3 regions of the Streptomyces sp. NPDC047917 genome follow, and region 3 is predicted to be linked to each of the others. Evidence: riboswitches for the same ligand, from Rfam matches in the RefSeq annotation. Region 3 holds a riboswitch; each other region holds the start of a gene.

Region 1 (2,259 bases), on a different contig from region 3:
CGGTGTCGCCGACCTGAGGATGGCGCCCATCGTCGCCGGTGTCCTTGCCGAGCGCGGCAATTCGGCGCTGGTCTTCCGGGGCGACGACGGCCTGGACGAGCTGACCACGACCGCGACCTCGCGGGTCTGGGTGGTCCGGGACGGAGCGGTGCGCGAGGAGACGTTCGACCCGCGCGACGTCGGCCTGGAGCTGGTGCCCGTCCAGGCCCTGCGCGGCGCGGACGCCTCGTACAACGCAGATGTGGCCCGGCGGGTGCTGGCCGGCGAGCGGGGGCCGGCCCGGGACGCCGTGCTGCTCAACTCGGCAGCGGCGCTGACGGCTCTCGACCCGACGGACGGCACGCTGAACGAGCAGCTCGCGGCCGGGATCGCGAAGGCCGCCGAGTCCATCGACTCCGGTGCGGCGGCGCGGGCGCTGGAGCGCTGGGTGGCGGCCAGCAACGCCTGAGCCTGCTCTGAAACGGGCGCAGATGTGGCGCAGGGCGCAGTCCGGATCCTGGACTGCGCCTTGCGCGTCTTCGTACATATGGCAGGATGCTGGGCAGGTCATGAGTGACAGCGACTACGGCCCCGGCCCGCTGTCCGGCAACCCTCCGTCCGTGGCGGGGTGCCCCGGGTGAAGACCAGGCCGTAGGCAGCGAGGTCTGCGGCAAGCGCGGGCCCCTCGGCATCTGTGAATGCCAACCCCCGGGGTCCTGGTCCCCAGGGAGCCTCTTGTGAGCATGCGAATGCGATAGGGCCGTCGGCCCTCTTCCGCACCCCTTTTTTTCACTTTCTCCGCTGCGCTGCCGCGTATCCGCCGGCGCATGCGATTCGCCTGCCTCTTACGGGAGTTCGCCATGTCTGTCTTCACCGCTGTCGCCGACCAGTCGCTTTGTGCACCTCTGCCGGTTCTGGGCCAGGATGTGACGGTTCCGCTGGTCACGGGCGGTGAGGTCGGCTACGCCGCGCTCGACTACGCCGCCAGCGCCCCCGCCCTCCAGCGGGTCTGGGACGACGTCGCCGCGTACGCCCCGTACTACGGCAGCGTCCACCGCGGCGCCGGGTACCTCTCGCAGCTCTCCACGGACCTCTTCGAGAACAGCCGCGCCACCGTCGCGGAGTTCCTCGGCTGCCGCGCCGGTGACCAGGTGATCTTCACCCGCTCGACGACCGACTCGCTGAACCTGCTGGCCGCGGTGGTCCCGGCCGGCTGCCAGGTCTTCGTCTACGAGACCGAGCACCACGCCTCGCTGCTGCCGTGGCGCGACGCCCGGGTGACCTACCTGAACGCCCCGCGCACCCCGGCCCAGGCCGTCGAGACGCTGGAGCGGGCGCTCGCGGAGCGCGACCCCTACGGCCCCGCGCTGGTCTGTGTCACCGGTGCCTCCAACGTCACCGGCGAGCTGTGGCCGGTGAAGGAGCTGGCCGCCGCCGCGCACGCGCACGGCGCCCGGATCGTGCTGGACGCCGCCCAGCTCGCCCCGCACCACCCCGTCGACATCGCCGAGCTGGACGTGGACTGGGTCGCCTTCTCCGGGCACAAGCTGTACGCGCCCTTCGGCTCGGGCGTACTGGCCGGCCGGGCCGACTGGCTCCAGGAGGCCGAGCCCTACCTCGCGGGCGGTGGCGCCTCGCGCAAGGTCGCCCGTCGCACCGATGGCGGGGTGGACGTCGAGTGGCACTCCACCGCCGCCCGTCACGAGGCCGGTTCCCCCAACGTCATCGGCGTGTACTCCATCGCCGCCGCCTGCAAGGCGCTCACCGAGGCGGGCTTCGGCAACCTGGTCGCCCGGGAGCAGCACCTCGTCGCCGCGGTCCGCGCCGGCCTGGCCGAGGTCCCCGAGGTGAAGGTGCTCTCGCTGTTCGGCGACGACGCCCCGCGGGTCGGCGTCATCTCGTTCGTGGTGGAGGGCTGGAACAGCTCGCACTTCGCCGCCGCGCTCTCCGCCGAGTACGGCATCGGCGTCCGCGACGGACTGTTCTGCGCCCACCCGCTGGTCCGCACCCTGCTGGGCAGCGACCCGCAGGAGGCCGGCGAGTGCGGTGCGCCGGAGGCCGAGCCGGGGGAGCTCTCACTGAACGCGATCCGGGTGAGCTTCGGCGCCGGTACGCCGGACGAGCACATCGAGCGGTTCCTCCGCGCGGTCAGGGAACTGGTCGGCCAGGGCGCCCGGTGGAAGTACCGCACCGAGGACGGCCGCTGCGTCCCGGACCGGGGTGCGGCGACGCAGCTCTGAGGCCGGCGGGCGGCCCGGAGGCACACAGCACTTCGGCGGG
Region 2 (2,259 bases), on a different contig from region 3:
TTGTCCTCGACCAGGCCGAGCTTGATCAGCTCCTGGAGGCCCTTGTCGATCTTGGTGAACTGCGAGCCGGACGCGATCGGGATGACCAGCTGATCCGGGAGCCGCCAGCCGAGCTGCTCGCAGATCTCGTACGCCAGGGTCTTGGAGCCCTCGCCGTAGTAGGGACGCAGGTTGACGTTGACGAAGCCCCAGCCCTCGCCGAGCGGGTCGCCGATGAGCTCGGAGCAGAAGCGGTTGACGTCGTCGTAGTTGCCCTCGATGCCGACCAGTTCGCCGCCGTACACCGCGGCCATGACGACCTTGCCCTGCTCCAGGTCGTGCGGGATGAACACGCAGGAGCGGAAGCCGGCGCGGGCGGCGGCGGCACCGACCGCACCGGCGAGGTTGCCGGTGGAGGAGCAGGAGAGGGTGGTGAAGCCGAAGGCGCGGGCGGCCTCGATGGCCTGGGCGACGACCCGGTCCTTGAAGGAGTGCGTGGGGTTGCCGGAGTCGTCCTTGACGAACAGCTTGCCCTGCTCGACGCCGAGCTCACGGGCGAGGTTGTCGGCCTGGACGAGCTTGGTCCAGCCGGGGTTCAGGTTCGGCTTCTCGGCGACGTCGGCGGGGACCGGCAGCAGCGGCGCGTAGCGCCAGATGTTGGCGGGGCCCGCCTCGATGCGCTTCTTCAGCTCTTCGGGGGAGCCGCTCGGCAGGTCGTACGCGACTTCGAGCGGCCCGAAACAGGACGCGCAGGCGAAAATCGGGCCGAGTTCGAATCGCTCGCCGCACTCGCGGCAGGAAAGGCCCGAAGCGGGGCCGAGGTCGACCGCTCCGGCGTTGCCGGCTTCGGCGTCGACGGAAGAATCGGTGCTTACTGCAACGGTCTGCGCAGCCATGGTGGCGAGGCCCTTTCTCCTCATCTTCCCCGCGGCGCGTTTCGCCACGAGACGGAATTGGCACCTTCCTCACCGGACCTCACGGTCGGTGGGGGGGTTGCCGGGACTTCAACGGGCCGTTCCCTCAGTCCCTCTGGATGAGCGCTGTGGCACCGGATCTTCGATCCGGGCATTTATCGGCGGACGGACCCCGGCATGCGATGGTCGTCCGCGTTGTTCAAGACTGTAACCGAAGCACCGGACTGTTGAGATAGTCGTCCGAACCGCGAGATGGATCACATACAGGGAGTATCGACCGTGCTGGAAGAGGTCGAATGCTGGCTGGCCAGGCGTTCCTGGTCGGCCGCCGACCGTCCGATGGACCGCCTGCTGGCCGCCAGGGCCGCGGAGGCGGGCCGCGGGAGCGTCAGTGTCGTACTGCCCGCGCTGAACGAGGAGGCGACGGTCGGTGAGATCGTCGCGACGATCCGGCGCGAGCTGATGGAGAAGGTCCGGCTGGTCGACGAGCTCGTGGTGATCGATTCCGGGTCCACCGATGCCACCGCCGAGGTGGCCCGGGAGGCCGGCGCCCGGGTGGTGCACCGCGACGCGATACTCCCCCGGATCCCGGCCGTACCCGGCAAGGGCGAGGTGCTGTGGCGTTCGCTCCTGGTGACCGGGGGCGACATCGTCTGCTTCATCGACGCCGACCTGAAGGACTTCTCGGCGGACTTCGTCTCCGGCATCGTCGGTCCGCTGCTGACCGAACCGGACGTGCAGTTCGTGAAGGCGATGTACGACCGCCCCTTCGGCGACACGACGGGCCAGGGCGGCCGGGTGACCGAACTGGTGGCCCGTCCGCTGCTCAATCTGCACTGGCCGCAGCTGGCCGGTTTCGTCCAGCCGCTGGGCGGCGAGTACGCCGTGCGCCGCTCGCTGCTGGAACGGCTGCCCTTCCCCGTCGGCTACGGCGTGGAGCTGGGTCTGCTGGTCGACGCGCTGCACACGGTGGGGCTGGACGCGCTGGCCCAGGTCGACGTGGGGGTGCGCAAGCACCGGCACCAGGACGGGCAGGCGCTCGGCCGGATGGCGGCGGCGATCTACCGCACCGCCCAGCTGAGGCTCTCCCGCGGCCACCTGATCCGCCCGGTCCTCACCCAGTTCGAGCGCGGCGAGAACGGCTTCGTACCGCGCACCCATGCCGTGGACACCGAGGAGCGTCCCCCGATGTGCGAGATCGAGGAGTACGTTTCGCGCCGCGCGGCCTGACCTCGTCCGGACTCGCAGCCCGACCTCGCAGCCCGACTTCGCAATCCGGCCTCGCAGTCTGACTTCGCACGTTTGGGCGGTTCGTGATCGGGCTAGATTCCGCAACATGGTCTCCGAGCACGATGCCCAGCCCGCT
Region 3 (2,259 bases):
CCGCGTTCAGCCGCGAGTCCGCGCCCGTGCGCAGCGGACGACCCGGCGGGCACGGCACAGCATTCCGGCACCGGATATACCGAAGCGATATGTCCGATCTGTCGCGGAGATCGGGTCGTACGGTTCACACTGTCCATGTCGGCCGCACCGACCGACGGGCCGCCCGGCCGTATCCGCAGGCTGTCGATCCACCGGGAGAAACACCATGCGTCTTGGCTCCGCTCTCACCGCCGCACTCGCCGTCGCGGCCACCCTGCCACTGACCGGCACCGCGGCATCCGCGACGAGCGGCGCCACGAGCCGCCCCGCGACCTGCCAGGAGAAGGCCCTGGCCGTGCACGCCGCACCCGGCGGGCAGCGGAACGTGGCACGGATCGACGTCGTGAACAACGGCGGCCGCACCTGTGTGGTGGACCGGATCCCCACGGTCACCTTCCGGGGTCTCGACGGTTCGGCCGAGGCCGTCCCGCCCGCCGGCAGCGCCCCCTACGAGCTGTCCCCGGGCGAGCGGGCGTACGCCGCCGTACGGACCGCGGACCCGGCGGCCACCGAGGGCCACGTCGTCGGGAGCCTCTCGGTGGCGGCGGACCCCTCCCATCCGGGTGTCACCTTCCACGCGGCCGCCGTGGGCATGCCGGAGGGGGTCCATGTCTGGATTCCGGTGACCACCCTGTGGCAGGAGTCGCGGGCAGCGGCGGACAGCGCGCTGGCGGACGCGCTGGGGTGAGGCGCGGCTACAGTCCGTAGCTCGTGCCGCCGACGGTCCGCCGGGGGTCGGGGGCGGTCGTCGCGCACAGCGGGCCGCCCTCGAAGCCGGCATTGACCAGGGCCGTGGCCCGACCCGCGGAGTCCACCAGCTTCAGGGCGTGCCACCGCGGCAGCCAGAACACCCGTCCGCGGTGGACCGTGAGCAGTTCGGAGAGGGCCGCCGGGGCGTGCGTCCACACCCTCGGCAGTTCCTCGGCGTGGTCGAAGGCGGCGCGCGGCGCGAACCAGCCGTCGGCGCCGATGTCACCGGAGGTGAGCAGCAGTTCCACGGCCTGGCCGGGCTCCTGGTGGCACTTCTTGGTGTGGATCCAGTGGACGTGGTGACCGGGGCCGTAGCTGGTGCAGCCGTCGTTCCGGACGAGGTGGGGGAGCATGGTGTTCCGCCTTCCCGAGATCATGGACCCCGGGTGCGCCGCCCCGATGATCCGCTGTTCCCCGCGCGCTGCGCACGGGGCCGGTCGTCACCCGGAGCACCCGCAGCGGAGCGGGGTGCCGTCCAGTTAGCCGGGGCTGTGCACTGGAACTCATGACCTGCGAGAACTGTATCCCACGGACGACGGTGCCCGACGGGGAGTCAGGTGCTCAGCCGCGCAGCAGCACGGGGAAGGCCTCCATGTCGTTCTGCGTCATCACCGGCAGCTTGCGGACCTCCTCGTCCGGGACCGCCGCCCGCAGCGCCGGGAAGCGCGCGAAGAGCGCCGGCAGGGCGATGGCCGCCTCCACTCGGGAGAGCGCCGCTCCGGGGCAGATGTGCGGACCGTGACCGAAGGTCATGTGGCGGATCGGAACCGGCCGGGTGATGTCGAAGGCGTCGGCGTCCGCCCCGTGCTGTTCGATGTCACGCCCGATGGCACGGTACGAGATCACCACCCCCTCGCCCTTCGCGATCACCTGGTCGCCCACCTGGATGTCCTCCGTGGCGAACCGCATCAGCAGATGGGTGGTGGGGGTGTCCCAGCGCAGGGTCTCCTCGATCACCGTCTCCCACGGTATCTCGCCGTCGAGGACACGGCGGAGCTGGTCGGGGTGGGCGAGAAGGGCCCGTACGGCGTTGAGGATCAGCCCGATGGTGGTCTCGTGCCCGGCGGCCACCATGGCCTTGAGGTTGCCCACCACCTCTTCCTCGGTGAGCGGTTCGCCGCCCTCCTCGGCCAGGATGAGCGCGCTGGTGAGGTCGTCGGTGGGACGCGCCTTCTTCTCCCGTACGAGAGCGGCGTAGAACACGTCCAGCTCGGCGAGCAGCGCCAGTCGTTCCTCGTGCGGGGTGAGCATGGAGAAGAACGCCTTGTACCGCTTCGTCAGCATGGGGTGCTCGGCCTCGTCCACACCCATCAGCATGCCGACGACGCGCATCGGCAGCGGCTGGGCGAACACGGACTTGAGGTCGACCACACCGTTCCCGCTCCTGCCGCTCTCTTCGTCGAGCGCGTCGAGCAGTTCCTCGGTGAACTTCTCGATGTCCGGGCGGATCTCCTCCAGCCGGCGGGGAGT

The links. Region 3 has a riboswitch for S-adenosylmethionine ahead of ACGF8B_RS26690 (hypothetical protein). Riboswitches for the same ligand answer to the same signal wherever they lie in the genome.
Region 1: it holds a riboswitch for S-adenosylmethionine, as region 3 does, so the genes downstream of both, ACGF8B_RS14680 (aminotransferase class V-fold PLP-dependent enzyme) here and ACGF8B_RS26690 (hypothetical protein) in region 3, are expected to answer to the same signal.
Region 2: it holds a riboswitch for S-adenosylmethionine, as region 3 does, so the genes downstream of both, thrC (threonine synthase) here and ACGF8B_RS26690 (hypothetical protein) in region 3, are expected to answer to the same signal.

What each region holds. Positions count from the first base shown of each region.
Region 1 is NZ_JBIDCA010000005.1:413,325-415,583, reverse strand. It holds gene trpD (anthranilate phosphoribosyltransferase) at 1-448, shown strand, start outside; SAM riboswitch class IV at 545-662, shown strand; gene ACGF8B_RS14680 (aminotransferase class V-fold PLP-dependent enzyme) at 840-2,219, shown strand.
Region 2 is NZ_JBIDCA010000007.1:178,243-180,501, reverse strand. It holds gene thrC (threonine synthase) at 1-875, opposite strand, end outside; SAM riboswitch class I at 893-1,019, opposite strand; gene ACGF8B_RS18600 (glucosyl-3-phosphoglycerate synthase) at 1,173-2,123, shown strand; gene ACGF8B_RS18595 (trehalose-6-phosphate synthase) at 2,230-2,259, shown strand, end outside.
Region 3 is NZ_JBIDCA010000011.1:157,888-160,146, forward strand. It holds gene ACGF8B_RS26685 (DUF4232 domain-containing protein) at 206-727, shown strand; gene ACGF8B_RS26690 (hypothetical protein) at 735-1,142, opposite strand; SAM riboswitch class IV at 1,191-1,300, opposite strand; gene ACGF8B_RS26695 (cytochrome P450) at 1,351-2,259, opposite strand, start outside.